4 regions of the Streptomyces sp. NPDC037126 genome follow, and region 1 is predicted to be linked to each of the others. Evidence: riboswitches for the same ligand, from Rfam matches in the RefSeq annotation. Region 1 holds a riboswitch; each other region holds the start of a gene.
What was found. Region 1 has a riboswitch for cyclic di-AMP ahead of ACZ7FF_RS07440 (M23 family metallopeptidase). Riboswitches for the same ligand answer to the same signal wherever they lie in the genome.

Region 1 (4,565 bases):
GTGGCTCTACGTCCTGAAGGGGCACCTGCGCCTGCGCCTCGGCGACACCGTGCACCTGCTCGCACCCGGGGACAGCGCGCACTTCGACTCGCTCACCCCGCACCGCCTCGCCGCCGAGGACCAGGGCGGCGTGGAGCTGCTGTTCGTCCACACCCTGCTGCAGAGCCCCACGGCCGCACTGTGCCTGGGGCCCCTGACCGGAGAGCTGCCATGAGCGACTTCGAGACCAAGTTCCCCCGTTCCCTGTGGATCCGGCTGATCATCTACATCGCCATCGGACACCTCTTCGCCGCGTTCCTCTACCTGCTGTTCGCGCTGGGCGGGAAGGGCTGAGGCCGCCCGGCGGGGCCGCTCAGTCCAGCAGCCGCGCCCGCAGCCGCTCCCGGTTCTCCGGGGACAGCCGCAGCCCCTGCTCCAGGTAGGCGTCCACCCCGCCCCACGTCTCCTCGATGCTGTCGAAGGCCGCCGCCAGATACTCGGCCCGGGCGTCGAAGAGCGGGCTGAGCAGCTCCATCACCTCGGGGGAGTACGCGCTCGCCGCGGTGCCGTTGCGGCGCACCTTGTAGCGGCGGTGCTTGGCGTTCGACTCCAGGTAGTCGGCGACGATCGCCTCGCGCTCCACGCCCACTGCGAGCAGGGTCACCGCTATCGAGATGCCCGCGCGGTCCTTGCCGGCCGCGCAGTGCATCAGCGCGGGCACGCTGTCCTCGGCGAGCGCGTGCAGCACCCGTGAGTGCTCGCCGGTGCGCTCCTTGACGATCGTCCGGTACGAGGCGACCATCCTGCCCGCCGCCTTGCCGTCGTCGAGGATCGTGCGCAGCTGGTCGAGGTCGCCGTCGCGGACCATCTTCCAGAACTCCGCGCCGTCCGCCGGGTCGCTCAGCGGCAGGTTCACGTTGCGCACCCCCGGCAGTTCGACGTCCGGGCCCTCCAGCTTCTGGTCGGCCGCGTTGCGGAAGTCGAAGATCGTGTGCAGGCCCAGGGAGGAGAGGAAGACGGCGTCCTCACCCGTCGCGTGCGCGAGGTGCCCGCTGCGGAACAGCACACCGCCCCGCACCCGCCGTCCGTCCACGGTCGGAAGTCCGCCCACGTCACGGAAATTGCGCACTCCGGCCAGCTCGGGCTCGGTCGACGGGACCTGCTGCGTCACGGGGGCTCCTCCCGGTCGGCCCCGCCGTCGCTGCTCGTCGGCGGGCGCTCAGTCGACGATACGACATTGATTTCCCGGGGCAATGAGTTGTCCACAGGCATGGTCACCTGGGACTGAAGGGCCGGATGATGTTCGTACCCGAACGGATCTGTGGGCACCCGTGAGGTCTCGATGGTGGACATCGCCGAAGGCGGTCGCACCCGGCTTCTGTCGGGGCCCACCAGCAGCTATGCCCTGCGTCTCACCGACGCGGACGAGCTGCTGCACCTCCACCGGGGACCGGGGACCGCGCTCGCGGACACCGAGGCCCTCGCGGCGCGCCCGCTGCCCGGCCACCGGCCCTTCGAGTCCCGGTCGACTATGTGAAGTGGGACTTCAACCGCTGCTTCACCGACGCCGGCTGGCCCGGCGAGCCGCACCCCCAGCTCAACGGCCGGATCGGCTCGCTGCGGTTCCGCTTCGTCAGTGCCATGGCCGGCGTCCTCGGCGTCGGCGGCGACCTCACCGGGTGGAGCGAGGGGGAGCCGGCCGAGACCCGGCGGTGGGTGGAGCTGTACAAGGAGATCCGCCCGCTGGTCCAGCGCGGCGACCAGTACCGGCTCAGGCCTCCGGAGGGCGGCCTGAGTGCCGTCCAGTACCTCCTGGGGGACGAGACGGTGGTCCTCGCCTGCCTCCGGGCGCAGAGCTACGGCGAGCCCGTGCCCGCGGTGCGGCTGCGGGGGCTCGACCCCTCGGCATCGTACGAATGCCGTGAAACGGGCGAAGTGCACCGTGGTGCGGGCCTGCTGCACCACGGGCTGCGCACCGGTCTCAAGGGTGACGTTGATGCGACGGTTCTCCGGCTGCGCCACACTTGAGCCTTCTGTCCGAATTTAAGGCCTTCATTGCAACTCGACGCCCAATAACGGGGCATGGCGTGATGGTGCGTGATGAGGGTCATATCCGTGACCCTGTGTCGCGCGTCATGTTCACGTAATTGCGTTGCGGAAAAGGGAAATTCAGGGAAGGAAGGGGGTGGTTATTCACGGAGGGTGATGTCGTATTCCCGCATTCGATCATCCGAAGTGCCAACACCGGGAACCCACTGCTTGTTTCCGCGCGTCTTGCTCCCTTACGTTCAGCCCGAATCCGGACGGAACGCCGAATCCTGCCGCCGCCCGGAGTCCCCACACACTTGACCCGCGTTCGGCAGGAGCGGGGGACCCACCAGGTACGACTGCCTGTCCGGTCTCCGCGACAGGCTAGGGGTGAAGTCGCGCACCGCGCGGCCGGGCCGCTCCAGCCCGAACCCGACAGCTGACCTCGCAGGCGTCGGAGAGGAATGCGCCATGCCCGGCAAGGGTAAGCACCGACGTCCCAAGACCCCGCGTTTTTCCCGCTCCATAGCCGCTGCCGGGACCGGTGGCGCCGCGCTGGCCCTCCCGCTCATCGGGGCCACCGGGGCGCACGCCGCCACCACCGCCCAGCCGGATTCCGGAAAGGCCGTGCGGTCCCTTCCGGCGACCGTGACGAAGGCCGCCACCCAGCAGCCGGCCAGGACCGTGCGCACCTACACGGTGAAGTCCGGCGACTGCCTCTCGACGATCGCCTACGAGCAGCACGTCCGCGGCGGCTGGCACCGGCTCTACGGCGACAACCAGCGGGCCGTCGGCGACGACCCGTCGCTGATCCACCCGGGCCTCAAGCTCGTGCTCGGCGGCGCGGCCGCGGAGGCCCGACCCGCGCCCGCCACCCCGCGCCCCTCCTCGGACGCCCCGGCGTCCTCCGCCGGGGCGGCGACCCCGCAGGCCGCGCCGGCGGCGCCCGCCACCTCGACCGGCTACACCCTCCCGGTGACCGGCGCCACCGTCGGCACCGGCTACCACGTGGCGGGCGGCATGTGGGCCAGCGGCTACCACACGGGCGTGGACTTCGTCGTGCCGAGCGGCACCCCGGTCAAGGCCGTCGCCGCTGGCACCGTCGTCTCCGCCGGCTGGGGCGGCTCCTACGGCAACCAGGTCGTCGTCAGGCTGAACGACGGCTACTACGCCCAGTACGCCCACCTCTCCCGGATCCTGGCCTCGGCCGGGCAGACCCTGACCGAGGGGCAGCAGCTCGGCCTGTCCGGCGCCACCGGCAACGTCACCGGCCCGCACCTGCACTTCGAGATCCGCACCACCCCCGACTACGGCTCCGACGTGAATCCGGTCGCCTACCTCCTGCGGTACGGAGTCACCGTCGGCTGAGGCCGCCCCGAACCACCTCCCTGACAGCCGAAGGCCGGACCCCGATCCCCGGGTCCGGCCTTCGGTGCGCCCGGCCCCAACAGCCCTGCCGGCAGGCGTATTCCTGGAAAGCAAACGAATTTGGAGTGGCTCTTCTCACCGCTCGTCAACCCCTTCCTACGGTCGCGTAGGTCACACCCGAAGGTGAATCATGGTCCGACGTGGCAGACGATTCGAAGAATGACAGCAGATCAGTGATCGGGTCGTACGTGGCGGTGGGGGACAGCTTCACCGAGGGCGTCGGCGACCCCGGCCCCGACGGGGCGTTCGTGGGCTGGGCCGACCGGTTCGCGGTACTGCTCGCCGACCGGCGGCCCGAGGGGGACTTCCAGTACACCAACCTCGCCGTGCGCGGGAAGCTGCTGGACCAGATCGTGGCCGACCAGGTCCCGCGGGCCGTCGAACTGGCCCCGGACCTGGTCTCCTTCTGCGCGGGCGGCAACGACATCATCCGCCCCGGCACCGACCCGGACGAGGTGGCCGAGCGCTTCGAGCGGTCCGTGGCCCTGCTGGCCGGGGCCGCGGGCACGGTCATGGTGACGACCGGCTTCGACACCCGTGGCGTTCCCGTGCTCAAGCATCTGCGCGGCAAGATCGCCACCTACAACGGGCACGTCCGCGCCATCGCCGACCGGTACGGCTGTCCCGTGCTCGACCTGTGGTCGCTGAAGTCGGTGCGGGACCGCCGGGCCTGGGACAGTGACCGGCTGCACCTCTCGCCCGAGGGCCACACGCGGGTGGCGCTGCGCGCCGGCCAGGCCCTGGGCGTCGACGTGCCGGCCGATCCGGAGCAGTCGTGGCCGCCGCTGCCGCCCCGCGGCACCCTGGAGGTGCGCCGCGACGACGTGCACTGGGCCCGGGAGTTCCTCGTGCCGTGGATCGGCCGCCGACTGCGCGGCGAGTCCTCCGGCGACCACGTCACCGCGAAGGGCGCCCTGTCCCCGGACGACATCAAGATGCGCATCGGCTCCGTGGCCTGACCGCCCACCGGCCCCCGCCCCGCCCCGCACACCTCGCGGCGCGGGGCGTGCCCGCGTCCGCGCTCAGCGTGCCCGTTCCGTCAACGCCGCCCGTTCCAGGCCCAGCTCGTGGGCCAGGGCCCCGTCGACCCACTCCTGGGCACGGGAGCGCGGCACCGCGCCCGGGTACGA
Region 2 (4,565 bases), on a different contig from region 1:
GGGTGTGCCCATGTCCCGACCGTCCGCCCGTTATGTCCTGCCCGAGTTCACCGAGCGCACGACCAGCGGGGTGCGCACGCTCGATCCGTACGGAAAGCTGTTCGAGGAGCGAATCGTGTTCGTCGGGACACCGCTCGACGAGGCCGCGGCGAACGACGTGACGGCGCAGCTCATGTACCTCGAACACACGGCCCCCGACCGGGACATCACGCTCTACGTCAACTCCCCCGGCGGCTCCTTCGCGGCGCTGACGGCGGTCTACGACACACTGCGGTACATCGGTTGCGACGTGGCGACCTACTGCCTGGGCCAGGCCGCCGCGTCGGCCGCGCTGCTGCTCACGGCGGGGACCCCGGGCAAGCGGTTCACCCTGCCGGGCGCGCGCATGGTGCTCGAACAGCCCCGGCTGTCCGAACCCGCGCAGGGCACGCCCAGCGACCTGGCGATCCAGGCGGCGGAGCTGGAACGGACCCGCGCGCTGATGGAGGAGATGCTCGTCCGGCACACCGGACGCACGGCCGGGCAGGTCCACCGGGACCTGGAGCGGGACCTGGTCCTGGACGCCGCGGAAGCGGTGGCCTACGGCCTGGTGGACGCCGTCGTGCCAAGCCGCCGGACCGCTCCCGGCGCTTCCGGCGCGAGGTGAGCGGGCCGTGCTGCCGCCGGAGCCCCCTCCGCTGCCCGCGCTGACCCGCGCCGAGGGCGAGCTGATCGACCGTTACCTGGAGGCCGTCGACCTGCTGGGCCGGATCAACCCCGCGCGCCACGGGAACACCTACCAGGGGCTGCGCGCGGCGCAGGCGCTGGTGCGCAAGGCGGCCGAACTGCGTGACGCGCTCGCCCTGATGCACCAGCGGGGCGAGACGGAGCTGCACGGCGACACGCTGGCACGCGCCCTGCGGGTCCTGGACGGCGAGCGCCGTGCCGCGCGCGTCGCGCTCCCGCCGGACGGCGTCGGCTGAGCGGGACGCCCCTCCGGCCCGACGGGAGCGCCGAGTAGACGCACCGTCCGGGCCGGAGTTGAAACGGTCCGAACGACGTACGGCCGACCGGTGTATATCCGGATCGGTTTCCGGGCTTCCCGAGTTGCGCACCGGGCCGGTCCGAGGGGCATGAGAAGACACTTCGTCCCAGGTCCGGGGCTACGTCCGGATTCTGACGGTGTCTCGAACAGAGCAGTGTCCACCCGAACGGGTGAGTGGTGAGTAACGCCACAAATCCCCGGTTCCGTTGGGATTTTCGGACAGCTGTGAGTGAAGATCCCTGTCTGACGACAAGACCCCGCCACCGCGGCGGGGCGATCCGGGCGGACGCCGAGTCCTGCCGCCGCCCGGATGACCGGTCGACAGGAGTGGATCGGCAGGAGTGGAGGACCCAGGCAAGGCGGGTCGCCAGAACGGATGTTCGTCCGCGTGGAGCGGGCGGGCCGATGCTCAGGGCGACCCTTGGGGTGAAGCCGCGGCAACGCGGCCGGGCTACTTCGCCAGCCCGAATCCGACAGGTCATCCTTCACAGGCGGCTGACGAAGGGTTGCGCATGACTGCGCTCAATCGTGTCCCGTCGCTCATGGCCCGAGCCGGTACGGCCTCGGCTCTCACCCTCGCCGCCGTGGGTGGCTCGATCGCGGTCCCGGGCCTCGCCACCGACGCCTCCGCCGCGACCATGGGCGCGAAGGCTCTCCAGGTCGCGGCGTCCAAGAAGGGCTCCCCGTACCAGTGGGGCGCCACCGGACCGTACCGGTTCGACTGCTCGGGGCTGACGCTCTACTCGTTCAAGAAGGCGGGCAAGTCCCTGCCGCGCACCGCCGCCGCCCAGTACAACAAGACGCACCACATCTCCGCCGGCAGCCGCAAGGCCGGTGACCTGGTGTTCTTCCACTACGGCTCCAGCGTCTACCACGTCGGCATCTACGCCGGCCACAACAAGATCTGGCACGCCCCGAAGACCGGCGCAGTGGTGAGGCTCGAGAAGATCTGGACAAGGAGCGTCTGGTACGGCCGCGTCAGCTGACCGGGCCTCAGGGCCGGGAGCGGCTCCAGCAACAGGGCCGCTCCCGGCACCGCCGTCGTCACCCCCGGTGCCCGCCTGAAGCCCACGGGCGCCCCGGGGCCCCCACGGCCACCGGCAGCACCTCCCGGCGACGAGACCCTGCCGAGCGGGCGCACGGCCCCCTCGGACGTCCTGGCGGGCCGTCACAGCGGCCACAGGACACGAGCCCCGTCCGTGCGCGCCCAGCGCTCGGCGGGAGGGACCGACGCGCGTACCTGGCGACACCGCTCCCGTGCGGCCGCTACTCATCGGCACGGCATCGCGCCGTCCCGCGCGGCGGGAGATCGAGGCCCTGGCGGCCGGGGCGGGGCCCGTACCGGTGCTGTCGGTGCACGCTGTGCGCGCTCGTGGGCGTGGAGCCGGGTGTGGCGGGCGTAGCGGAGCCGGTGGGGCTCAGGGTGGCCACGGTGGTCGGCGTACGGCCGCTGGAGGCGGGGCGTCCGCGCCGCCCGGTCCCGGCCGGGACGCCTTCCGGGACCCCCGCTGCGCGGAGCCGGCGGCAGCCGGGCCGTCGGGTCAGGGCTGCTGGCCCGCCGCCGTGACCGGTTCGGCCGGGATCGCCCAGGGGAGTTCGATGGAGACCGTCTTGCCGCCCTCCCGGGTGGGGCGGACGCGGAGTTTGCCGCCGCACTCGGCGGTGAGCCAGCGGATGATGACCATGCCGCGGCCGTTGTCCTGCTGCACGGCGGCGGGCAGTCTCTTCGGAAAGCGCGGATGACTGTCCGTGACCCCGATGCGGAGGTGTTCGTCGCGGTCCAGCGCGATGTCCACCGTGAAGGTGGGTGACTGACCGAAGGTGTGCTGTACGGCGTTGGTCGCGAGTTCGGAGACGATGAGCCGCACGGTGTCGGCCACGTCGGTGTCGGACGGCAGGCCCCACTCCGCCAACGTGCCCACGACGTACGAGCGGGCGGCGGAGACCGAGGCGGGATCGCTCGGCAGAGTGACGGATGCTTCCAGATGGTCTGCCATGGCGAGGTCGTCCCTTTCCCACGGGACCGCAGTCCGACAAGCAGCGGATGGTTCGAGTACGGTCCCGGACTGGTGCTTGCTCGCCAGATTGCCATCACCGGGCCGGTCACGGGGAGCGATCCACCAAGATGTGCATATATCTGTCGCTCAAAGCGGTGAACTCTGCGACGCGAGACCGTATTTGGGCGGCACGTAGGGAGTAAGGAGGAGCCCATGCAGAACGGGCCGGCCGTGCGCCGCCGCAAACTGGGCGCCGAACTGCGCACGCTGCGTACCGACGCGGGGCTCACGAGTGGGGACGCGGCCCGTCTGGTCGGCTGGCACCAGTCGAAGGTCAGCCGCATCGAGACGGGCGCCAGTGGCGTGAAACCGACGGACGTACGGCTGCTTCTGGACGCCTACGAGGTACGGGACAGCCAACTGCGCGAGCTGCTGCTGATGTTGGCGGGGTCCGACGACACCGGTGACCGCAACCGCTGGTGGCACGCCTACCGCGGGGTGCTGCCCCCCACCTACCGGGACTTCATCAGTCTGGAGTCCCAGGCGGGCGCGATGCGCACCCTGGAGACCACCGTGGTGCCCGGCCTGCTGCAGACGGCCGAGTACGCCCGTGCGGTGACCCGGGCGGCCGTCAACGACCTGGACGAGGAACGTCTGGACACGCTGGTCGAGGTGCGCCTGGCCAGGCAGGACGTGCTGCGTTCGAACCCGCCGCTGGAGCTGAGCGCGGTCCTGGACGAGGCGGTGCTACGGCGCGAGGTCGGCGGCCCCGAGGTGATGGCCCGGCAGCTGGAGCGGCTGACGGATGCCGCGCGTCTGCCCCAAGTGCGGTTGCAGGTACTGCCGTTCGGGGCGGGAGCACATGTCGGCCTCACTGGCCCTTTCGTTATCTTCTCATTTCCGAGCACTTCTGATCTGGATGTGGTTGTTCTCGACCAGTTGACGAGTAGCCTCTACCTCGAACGGAAAGAAGACCTCATGGCCTACTCCGAGGCCTTCAACACCCTTCAGAATCACGCCCTTTCCCCCGAGGACTCGTTGGACTACATCGCCGGGATAGGTGACGGCGCGTAAGGAGGCACCATGTCTGCTCTGCCTCGGAACGTCCCTGCCAGTACCGACCTGCACGACGTGCGCTGGCTGCGCAGCAGCTACAGCACGGGAGCCAACAACTGCGTGGAGACGGCCCGGCCGCGCTCCGGACTGCTCGCCGTGCGCGACTCGAAGAGGCCGGCCGGACCCGCACTCCTCTTCTCCACCGACAGCTGGACCGACTTCCTGACCGCCCTCTGATCAGACCCGATCAACTCTTGTCAGTTCTGCGCGAGACACGGCCGTGTCACGCCGACTCATGGTCGCGTTTCGCCGATCACCCGTACAGCGCGTTCGATCTCGGTCCCGGAGAGGTCCGCACGGGCCGTCAGCCGCAGGCGTGAGACGCCGTCGGGCACGGAGGGAGGACGGAAGCAGCCCACGGCCAGCCCCGCCGTACGGCAGTCGGCCGCCCAGCGCACCGCCTGCTCCGGGGACGGAGCCCGCACGGA
Region 3 (4,565 bases), on a different contig from region 1:
CCGAGGGCATGCTCCTGAAGTCCACGCCCACCGCATCGAGCTTCGACTGCCCGCAGCCCGGCCACACCCTCGCCGACTACTGCGATGCGGCCGGGATCCGCCGGCTGGTGACCGACGAGGACATCATCCCGGTGGAGACCTTCATCGGCTACGGGGAGTGGTTCCAGCAGCAGCTGATACCCGACCTGGAGCAGGTGCGGGTGGTGTCCGTGGACCGCGACAAGAGCGGCGGCTTCGAGCTCAAGCTGGACTCGGGAGAGCTGTTCACGGCGCGTGCGGTCGTCGTCGCGACCGGGCTGTCGGGCCTGGAGCACCTGCCCGCGGAGCTGGCGGGAGCCGCGGCCGACGGACCCGCGGCGACGGGGCCCGTCTCGCACAGCTCCCAGCACCACGACCTCAAGCGCTTCGCCGGCAAGGACCTGATCGTCGTCGGCGCCGGGCAGTCCGCGCTGGAGACGGCGGCGCTGGCAGCCGAGGTGGGCGCCCGGGTGCGCGTGGTCGCGCGCGGCCGCGGCCGGGTCGCCTTCGGCGCCCCGCCCTGGGAACAGCCCAAGCTCCGCCCGGAGTCCCCGTTCGGCCGTGCCTGGTCGTTGTGGGCGTTCAGCTACTACCCGCACCCCTACCGCTACCTGCCCGAGGCGACCCGCCACTACCTGGTCCGGCGGGTCCTCGGCCCGCTCGGCGCCTGGTGGCTGCGGGAACGCTTCGAGAGCGCCGTCCAGGTGCAGGACGTCGAGCGGGTGGTGGGCGCCGAGGCCCAGGACGGCAGCCCGGTCCTCACCGTCCGCACCCACGGGGGCCGTACCGAACGGATCGCCGGCGACCATGTCATCGCCGCGACCGGCTACCGCGTCGACATCGCGGCGATGGACTTCCTCGGCAGCGAACTGCGCACCCGGCTCGCGGTGAGCCGCGGCGCGCCGAAGCTCGGCCCCGGCTATGTCTCCTCGGTGCCCGGCGTGTACTTCACCGGTCTGCCGGCGGCGTCCTCGTACGGCCCGGTGATGCGCTTCGTCTGCGGCACGGAGTTCGCCTCCCCGCGCCTGGCGAAGCACCTGGCCGCAGCCCACGGCTGACCTGCGGCGGCAACGAGGGAGCGGGCACGTTTCCGGCCGTACTCCGTGTGCGGCCGCGGCCGGTCCGTGCGGTCCCGCCCCCCACCACGCGGTACGGCGGCCGCGCCCGGCACGGCGACGGTCGTGGCCCGAGGGGGCGCCCCGACCTGTACGGCGACGATCGCGCGCTGCACGGTGACGGCCGGGTCCGGGGCGGGGCTCAGCTCTGTTCCGGAGCCTCAGGCGTCCGAGGCGTCGCCATCAGGAGGCCTACGAACAGTACTTGGGGCCGATCAGCACGTAAGTGCCTGGAAAGAGGCGTGAGTCGGTGGGGCGTGGTGTCCGTATTCTCTGATCATGGCACCCTCCCCCGCGTATTCACTGATCGCCACCGACCTGGACGGGACGCTGCTGCGCGGCGACGACACCGTCTCCGAACGGTCGCTCGCCGCGCTCGCGCGGGTGGCGCGGGCCGGTGCCCGGCACCTGGTGGTGACCGGCCGCCCGGCCCCCAGGGTGCGGCCCCTGCTGGCGGACCTCGGCTGCACCGGGCTCGCGGTGTGCGGGCAGGGCGCACAGGTCTACGACGCCGGGGCCGACCGCCTGTTGTGGTCGGTACGGCTGGACCGGGAGCTGGCCGAGACCGCGCTCGGCAAGATCGAGGCCGAGGTGGGGCAGGTGTACGCGGCGGTCGACCAGGACGGTGTCGACGGGCTCACGCTCATCGAACCCGGCTATCTGATGCCCCACCCGACCTTGCCCGCGGTGCGGGTGGGGCGGCGCGACGACCTGTGGTGCGAGCCCATCAGCAAGGTGCTGCTGCGCCATGCCACCGTGCCGGACGACGAGTTGGCGGCCACCGCGCGTGCGGTGGTGGGCTCGCTGGCGACGGTCACCATGTCGGGGCCGGGGACGGTGGAACTCCAGCCGTCCGGGGTGACCAAGGCGACCGGGCTGGCGCTGGCCGCCGAGCGGCTGGGGGTGCGTGCCGAACGGGCCCTGGCGTTCGGCGACATGCCCAACGACATCCCGATGCTCGACTGGGCGGGACACGGGGTCGCCATGGCCAACGCCCACGCCGAACTCAAGGCCGTCGCGGATGAGGTCACCCTGTCGAACGAGGACGACGGCATCGCCGTCGTCCTCGAAAGACTGTTCCCGACCGACTGACCGGGATATCAGTAACGCCTGCCGCGGGTGCCGGTCAGTACGCGCTGTTGACGTTGTCGATCGAGCCGTAGCGCGCGGCCGCGTAGTTGCAGGCGGCGGTGATGTTGGCGACCGGGTCGTAGATGTTGAACGAGGTTCCGGCCACGTGGTACGTGTTGAACGTCGGGTCGATGACCTGCAGCAGGCCCTTGGACGGGATGCCCTTGGCCGCGTTGGAGTCCCACAGGTTGATGGCGTTCGGGTTGCCCGAGGACTCCCGCATGACGTTGCGGTGGATGCCGTTGTAGGAGCCCGGGATGCCCTTCTGGGCCATGATCGCGAGCGACTCGCGGATCCAGCCGTCGAGGTTGTTCGGGTAGCCGGCGGGGGTGGTGGAGACCGCAGGGGCCGAGGTGGGGGTGGCCGCGGAGGCGCTGGTGGCGCCGATGAGCGGCATGGCCAGGACGGCTGCGCCGGTACCGGCGACGGCGATCATGCGGACGAGGCGGGTGCGGCGGGGCTGAGCGGCAGCAGGCATGGGGGTGTTCCTCTCCGTCGCCTGCGAGGTGAGCTGTCGGGTTCGGGCGGGGAGGTGCCCGGCCGTGCCCCGAAGGGACACGACTTCACCCCAAGCCGTTCCGGTGCGACTTGTGCCGTCCGGTCCGGCGACTTACCTGGGTCCCCCGCTCCTGCCGTACGAGTGAGTTCGATGGGTGACGCGGGCGGCGGCAGGATTCGGCGTTCCGCCCGACGGGTCCGGAACGTATGCGAGAGCACATGTCGGGAACAAGTGCCTGAATCACACAACGCACTATTTGACCTTGGTCTGTGCCGTATGGGGTACTTGATCCTTTGCGGTTGCCAATCCTCAACTCGCCAACGGGACAAGGGGAGAACGGCTGGTCGGGCAGCCGGGGTGCCGAGGGGCGCGGGTGACCCAACTCACGAAATAGCAAATTGTGCCAAGTCGGACATGGGGGATTGGGTCGGCGACCGGAGCGTGGAAGGGGTGGAGGGCGCGGGATGTCCGGGTGGATGCCCGGTGGGGGCCCGTCCGGGGGTGCGATTGGCCCACTCACCTGTCGATTCGCGACAAAGCGTCTGAATTCCTGTTAAGTCGATAAATGTCCGTTCTTACCCTCTGATCAAAAACATGCCGTCATGATCCGATACCGCCCGGGCCGGACCCGTGGGCGCTATCGGTGATCGAAACAGGACCGGATACGCTGACTTGAGTGATGGCAGCGACCTATCGACAAACCGTGTAAGCGCCAGCAGACACCAGCAGACAGGAGACCCCTCGTGACCGTCGTCGGGCCGTTCGGGCTGAGCGTGCGGGACCAGGCTCTGGAAGCCGATGTCCAGGCCGGATTGACGGCTGTCGAGGAAGGCTTGCTCGAGGCCACCAAGAGCGAGGTCCCGTTCATCACGGAGGCCGCGCAGCACCTCGTACGGGCCGGTGGGAAGCGGTTCAGGCCGCTGCTCGTGATGCTCGCGGCGCAGTTCGGCGACCGCTACGCGCCGGGCATCGTGCCGTCGGCCGTGGTGGTGGAGCTGACCCACCTGGCCACGCTGTACCACGACGACGTGATGGACGAGGCGGCCGTGCGGCGCGGCGTGGACAGCGCCAACACCCGCTGGGGCAACTCCGTCGCCGTCCTCACCGGTGACTTCCTCTTCGCCCGCGCCTCCCAGATCCTCGCCGACCTCGGTCCCGAGGCGGTCCGGGTGCAGGCCCTCGCGTTCGAGCGGCTGGTCACGGGCCAGATCCTGGAGACGGCGGGCCCCACCGACGGCCGCGACCCGGTCGACCACTACCTGGACGTGCTCGGCGGCAAGACGGGCTCGCTGGTGGCGGTGTCGTGCCGCTTCGGCGCGATGATGTCCGGCGCCGACGAGACGGTCGTGGACGTGCTCACCCAGTACGGCGAGCGCCTCGGGGTGGCCTTCCAGCTCGCCGACGACGTCCTGGACATCGCCTCCGACTCCCACGAGTCCGGCAAGACCCCGGGCACCGACCTGCGCGAGGGCATCGCGACCCTGCCCGTGCTCCGGCTGCGCGAGCGGGCGGCCCGGCTGGGACTGCCCGAGGACATCGCCCTGTGCGAGCTGCTGGACTCCGACCTCAGCGACGACGCCCGGCACGCCGAGGCACTGGCCGCGCTGCGCGCGCACCCCGCGCTGGAGCAGGCTCGCCGGGACACCGTGCGGTACGCGGAGGAGGCCCGGGCCGCGCTGGCACCGCTGCGGGAGTGCGACGCCAAGGCGGCGCTGATCCAGCTGTGCGACGCGGTGGTCCACCGAGCCGGCTAGCCACCCCGGACGGGCGGCGGCCTCCCGCACGGAGGCCACGTGCCGCCC
Region 4 (4,565 bases), on a different contig from region 1:
CGCGCCTTGAGGTCGCGCAGCTGCTCCACGCGCTCGCGGGCCTGCTCCTGCTTGCGCTGGAGGTCGTCGATCTGGGCGCGCTGGGAGACGAACTGACGCATCGGATAGGCGAGCGCCACGACCATCGAGCACAGCACCAGCGCGAGCAGCGCCGCCCGGCCGGTGAGCCGGGAGCGGCGGGCCTGCCGCTTCGTCTGGGAGCGGTAGACGCGGGCCGCGGTCTGCTCGCCGAGCAGCCGCAGTCTGGTCGCGGTGGAGAAACGGTCCCGGTCCTTGACGGCCATCGGCTCTCCGCCTCCCCTTTCACGTGCGTACGTCCCCGGACACGGTACGGGACCGGGTACGGGGACGTACGTACGACTGGCTAAGACATGGCCCGGGTGGGCTCAGGTCAGCCCTTGAAGCGGGGGAACGCGCTGCGGCCGGCGTACACCGCGGCGTCGTCGAGGATCTCCTCGATGCGCAGCAGCTGGTTGTACTTGGCGACGCGCTCGGAGCGGGCCGGGGCACCGGTCTTGATCTGGCCGCAGTTGGTGGCGACGGCCAGGTCGGCGATGGTGACGTCCTCGGTCTCGCCGGAGCGGTGGGACATCATGCACTTGAAGCCGCTGCGCTGGGCCAGCTCGACGGCGTCCAGGGTCTCGGTCAGCGAGCCGATCTGGTTGACCTTCACCAGGAGGGCGTTGGCGGTGCCCTCCTCGATACCGCGGGCGAGGCGCTCGGGGTTGGTGACGAACAGGTCGTCGCCGACCAGCTGGACCTTGTCGCCGAGCTTGTCGGTGATGACCTTCCAGCCGGCCCAGTCGTCCTCGAACAGCGGGTCCTCGATGGAGACGAGCGGGTAGGCCGCCACGAGCTCCTCGTAGTACTCCGTCATCTCGGCGGCGGAGCGCTCCTTGCCCTCGAAGAGGTACTTGCCGTCCTTGTAGAACTCGGACGCGGCCACGTCGAGGGCGAGGGCGATCTGCTCGCCGGGGGCGTAGCCGGCCTCCTTGATCGCCTCGAGGATGAGATCGAGGGCCTCGCGGTTGGAGCCGAGGTTCGGGGCGAAGCCGCCCTCGTCGCCGAGGCCGGTGGACAGACCGCGGCCCTTCAGCACCTTCTTGAGGGTGTGGTAGACCTCGGTGCCCCAGCGCAGCGCCTCGGAGAAGGACTCCGCGCCGATCGGGGCGATCATGAACTCCTGGATGTCCACGTTGGAGTCGGCGTGCGAGCCGCCGTTCAGGATGTTCATCATGGGAACGGGCAGCAGGTGCGCGTTCGGGCCGCCCAGGTAGCGGAACAGCGGCAGGTCGGACGCCTCGGAGGCGGCGTGCGCGACGGCGAGCGAGACGCCGAGGATGGCGTTGGCGCCGAGGGAGCCCTTGTTGTCCGTGGCGTCCAGGTCGAACATGGCCTGGTCGATCAGGCGCTGCTCGGTGGCGTCGTAGCCGACCAGCTCCGGGCCGATCTGCTCGATGACGGCCAGGACGGCCTTCTCGACACCCTTGCCCTGGTAGCGGTTGGGGTCACCGTCGCGCAGCTCGATGGCCTCGAAGGCGCCCGTGGAGGCGCCGGACGGGACGGCGGCACGACCCGTGCTGCCGTCGTCGAGGCCGACCTCGACCTCGACCGTGGGGTTGCCTCGGGAGTCCAGGATTTCCCGGGCTACGACGACGTCGATGGACGGCACGAGCATCTCCTTCTTGGATGTGACGCTGGAAGTGCGGGGCTCTCTGCCTTGCGGCGGTGCCTTGCGACTAGAGCCTAACCGTCCCAGGGGCGTCGGCCACCGACCGACCGACCCGTGGACGGGGAGGGACACGCAGACGGTACCCATTGTTCACCCGCGGAACAAAGGGGGGTGCGGATGAAGAACGGGGAAAGTGCCGGGGGACGCGCGGCGAGCCGGGCCCGGACATGAAGAAACCCCGCCCCGGTGCGTACGGGGGAACACGCACCGGGGCGGGGAGCCCGTGGGGACGGGGGGTACGGCCCCTCACGAGGCCCCCGGTGTGGGGGCCGCGGGCGTGAGGGCGCTGTGGGTCCGTTCGGAACCAGGTGTCACTTCAGGTGCAGCTGCTGGCCCGGGTAGATGAGGTCGGCGTCCTGGACGATGTCCTTGTTCAGCTCGAACAGCTTCTTCCAGCCGCCCTGCACGTGGTGCTTCTCGGCGATGGAGCTGAGGGTGTCACCGGTGACGACCTTGTACTCGCCGTCGCCCTTCTTGACCTTCTTGCCGGTCGGGGTGGTGACGGTCTTGCTCACGCTCGGACGCTCGGTGGAGCGGGTGGCGGCCTGCTTCTCGGTGGAGCGGGTGGTGGTGGAGGCGCTCGACGAGGTGCTCTTCGAGGCGGTGGGGGCGGAGCCGTTGTACGGGGTGCTCGACAGGCCCGTGCCGCAGACCGGCCAGGCGCCCTTGCCCTGCGCGGCGAGAACCTTCTCGGCGACGGCTATCTGCTGCGCCTTGCTGGCCTGGTTGGCCTGCCCGGCGTAGGCGGTGCCGCCGTACGCGGCCCAGGTGGAGGCGGAGAACTGCAGACCGCCGTAGTAGCCGTTGCCGGTGTTGATGGCCCAGTTGCCCCCGGACTCGCACTGGGCGACGGCGTCCCACTGGGAGGAGGTGGCGGCGGAGGCGTTGCCGGCCGCCATCAGCGGGGCGGCGACGACGGCGCCGGTGACACCGGCGAGCGTGACGGCGCGGACGGCCTTGGACGGACGACGGTGCTTGCCCTTGCCGGAGAACAGCATGGATCGATCCCCTCACCGACGCCTGCGAGGTGAGCTGTCGGGTTCGGGCCGGTTGAGTTGCCCGGCCGCGCACTCGCTCTCGCGATGCGCGGCTTCACCCCCAGCCGGTCCGGCGTCAACCGCCGGGACCGGCACTTACCTTGGGTCCCCCGCTCCTGCCCACGGCGCTTGACGCGACGACTGTTCCCGGGCGGCCGCTGGCAGGATTCGGCGTGTGCGGCTGCCGGGGCTCGTGATGACGAGCGGTCCTGACCGTAGACACGCGATCCACGGAATTTCAAAGACGATCAGGGCTTCTGAGACTCATCCCACACTTTCCCCGAACCGGACATTAGCCGTGAAGCGGGGCGTCAACTCCCGCTACTTTCCACCCTTTTCCGCACCCACGTCCAGGGTCTGACCGGCGGAGATGTGGTTCGGGTCGGCGCCGATGGCCTTCTTGTTCGCGGCGTAGAGCGCGTGCCATCCGCCGTCGACGCCAAGGGAGTCGGCGATGGAGCCGAGGGTGTCGCCCTCGCGGACGGTGTAGGTGTCCGTCTCCTGCGAGGCGTGCCGGCCGGACAAGGTGTCGTTCTGTCCGTTTGCCGCACTTTCGTCCGCACTGCCGCCCCGGTGGCGCCCGCCACTGCTGAGAGCGCCGGTGTCGACCAGGCTCCAAGAACCGCCGGTCTGCTGTGAATTGTCCGAGTCGTCGGCCGACGGAGTGATCACGGAGGTGCTGTCGCCACCCTGCGACGTCCCACCGCCGGGCGAGGTGGACTTGCCCGGCGTGGGAGTGCCGTGGCCCGGAGAGCCGGCAGCCGCGCCCGGGTCCTGAGTGGCGCCCTTGGCGTGGCCGGGAGCCGGCGTGGTGGCCGGGTCGGAGGAGGGGGCGGCACTGGAGCCGGAGTCCGCACCGGAGTTGGCGTCGGATCCGTTGCCGGTGTCAGAGCCGGACGAAGACGGCGAATCCGACAGGCCGGACGAGTCGGAGTTGTCGTCCGATCCGGACGAGTCGCCCGAACCGTTGCCGTGGCCGGAGCCGCCGACGCCCGGGTCGACGTCGACCGACGCCGAGTTCGAGGTCAGACCGGAGAGCAGGGCACAGGTGGCCCAGGGGGTGGTGCCCTTGTCGGCGAGGATCTTCTCGGCGACCGCGATCTGCTGCGAGCGGCTGGCCTGGTCGGCGCTGGAGGCGTACTGGGTGCCGCCGTGGGACTCCCAGTCGTCCTGGGACATCTGGAGGCCGCCGTAGTACCCGTTGCCGGTGTCGGCGCTCCAGGAACCCCCGCTCTCGCACTCGGCCACCTTGTCCCACGTGGTGCCGTCGGCCGCGTTGGCGCTCGCGGCGCCGAGGAGCGGGATCGCGATGGCGGAGCCGGTGACGCCCGCCGCGACGAGGAGGGCCGGAGCCTGACGGGGGCGACGGTGACGACCGTTCCCGGAGAGCATGCGGAAGCCTTTCGTGCGACAGCAGGGCCGGCGCGGCGGATGAAGCTGGGCGCCACGCTGATGGGTGAACGTATAGGCAGACGATCACTTGTCACAAGTTCATGCCGCGCAGATCACGTGAAGATCACAGTTTTCAACGCTGTCATGTTCAGCGTTCTACGGCTTGGGGGCACTCCTGCCCGCCGCCTTCCGGGCGGCGGGCTCAGCCGACCGGGGTGAACTCCACGGGCAGGGTGCGCAGGCCGCGCATGATGAGGCCGCCGCGCCACCGCAGATCGGCCGGATCGGCGGCGAGCCGCAGGTCGGGCAGCCGGGTGAGGAGCGTGGCCAGCGCGGTCTGGCCCTCCAGCCGGGCGAGCGGCGCGCCGAGGCAGTAGTGGATGCCGTGCCCGTACCCGAGGTGC

Region 2: another riboswitch for cyclic di-AMP. It lies ahead of ACZ7FF_RS16605 (C40 family peptidase); the one in region 1 lies ahead of ACZ7FF_RS07440 (M23 family metallopeptidase).
Region 3: another riboswitch for cyclic di-AMP. It lies ahead of ACZ7FF_RS33205 (transglycosylase SLT domain-containing protein); the one in region 1 lies ahead of ACZ7FF_RS07440 (M23 family metallopeptidase).
Region 4: another riboswitch for cyclic di-AMP. It lies ahead of ACZ7FF_RS25765 (transglycosylase family protein); the one in region 1 lies ahead of ACZ7FF_RS07440 (M23 family metallopeptidase).

The regions. Positions count from the first base shown of each region.
Region 1 is NZ_JBVJTD010000002.1:535,661-540,225, reverse strand. Features, by position in the region: gene ACZ7FF_RS07465 (helix-turn-helix domain-containing protein) at 1-214, shown strand, start outside; gene ACZ7FF_RS07460 (DUF6126 family protein) at 211-333, shown strand; gene ACZ7FF_RS07455 (tyrosine-protein phosphatase) at 353-1,150, opposite strand; gene ACZ7FF_RS07450 (hypothetical protein) at 1,301-1,516, shown strand; partial or broken gene ACZ7FF_RS07445 (GH36 C-terminal domain-containing protein) at 1,501-2,007, shown strand; cyclic di-AMP (ydaO/yuaA leader) riboswitch at 2,312-2,476, shown strand; gene ACZ7FF_RS07440 (M23 family metallopeptidase) at 2,479-3,375, shown strand; gene ACZ7FF_RS07435 (SGNH/GDSL hydrolase family protein) at 3,609-4,394, shown strand; gene ACZ7FF_RS07430 (TetR/AcrR family transcriptional regulator) at 4,458-4,565, opposite strand, start outside.
Region 2 is NZ_JBVJTD010000006.1:156,608-161,172, reverse strand. Features, by position in the region: gene ACZ7FF_RS16615 (ATP-dependent Clp protease proteolytic subunit) at 11-646, shown strand; gene ACZ7FF_RS16610 (hypothetical protein) at 654-962, shown strand; cyclic di-AMP (ydaO/yuaA leader) riboswitch at 1,380-1,533, shown strand; gene ACZ7FF_RS16605 (C40 family peptidase) at 1,537-2,010, shown strand; gene ACZ7FF_RS16600 (ATP-binding protein) at 2,566-3,021, opposite strand; gene ACZ7FF_RS16595 (helix-turn-helix domain-containing protein) at 3,235-4,095, shown strand; gene ACZ7FF_RS16590 (DUF397 domain-containing protein) at 4,105-4,314, shown strand; gene ACZ7FF_RS16585 (8-amino-7-oxononanoate synthase) at 4,371-4,565, opposite strand, start outside.
Region 3 is NZ_JBVJTD010000019.1:75,954-80,518, forward strand. Features, by position in the region: gene ACZ7FF_RS33195 (FAD-dependent oxidoreductase) at 1-1,076, shown strand, start outside; gene ACZ7FF_RS33200 (HAD family hydrolase) at 1,413-2,225, shown strand; gene ACZ7FF_RS33205 (transglycosylase SLT domain-containing protein) at 2,260-2,742, opposite strand; cyclic di-AMP (ydaO/yuaA leader) riboswitch at 2,748-2,921, opposite strand; gene ACZ7FF_RS33210 (polyprenyl synthetase family protein) at 3,507-4,517, shown strand.
Region 4 is NZ_JBVJTD010000012.1:205,486-210,050, reverse strand. Features, by position in the region: gene ACZ7FF_RS25775 (FtsB family cell division protein) at 1-284, opposite strand, end outside; gene eno (phosphopyruvate hydratase) at 392-1,678, opposite strand; gene ACZ7FF_RS25765 (transglycosylase family protein) at 2,044-2,730, opposite strand; cyclic di-AMP (ydaO/yuaA leader) riboswitch at 2,735-2,907, opposite strand; gene ACZ7FF_RS25760 (transglycosylase family protein) at 3,091-4,161, opposite strand; gene ACZ7FF_RS25755 (cytochrome P450 family protein) at 4,364-4,565, opposite strand, start outside.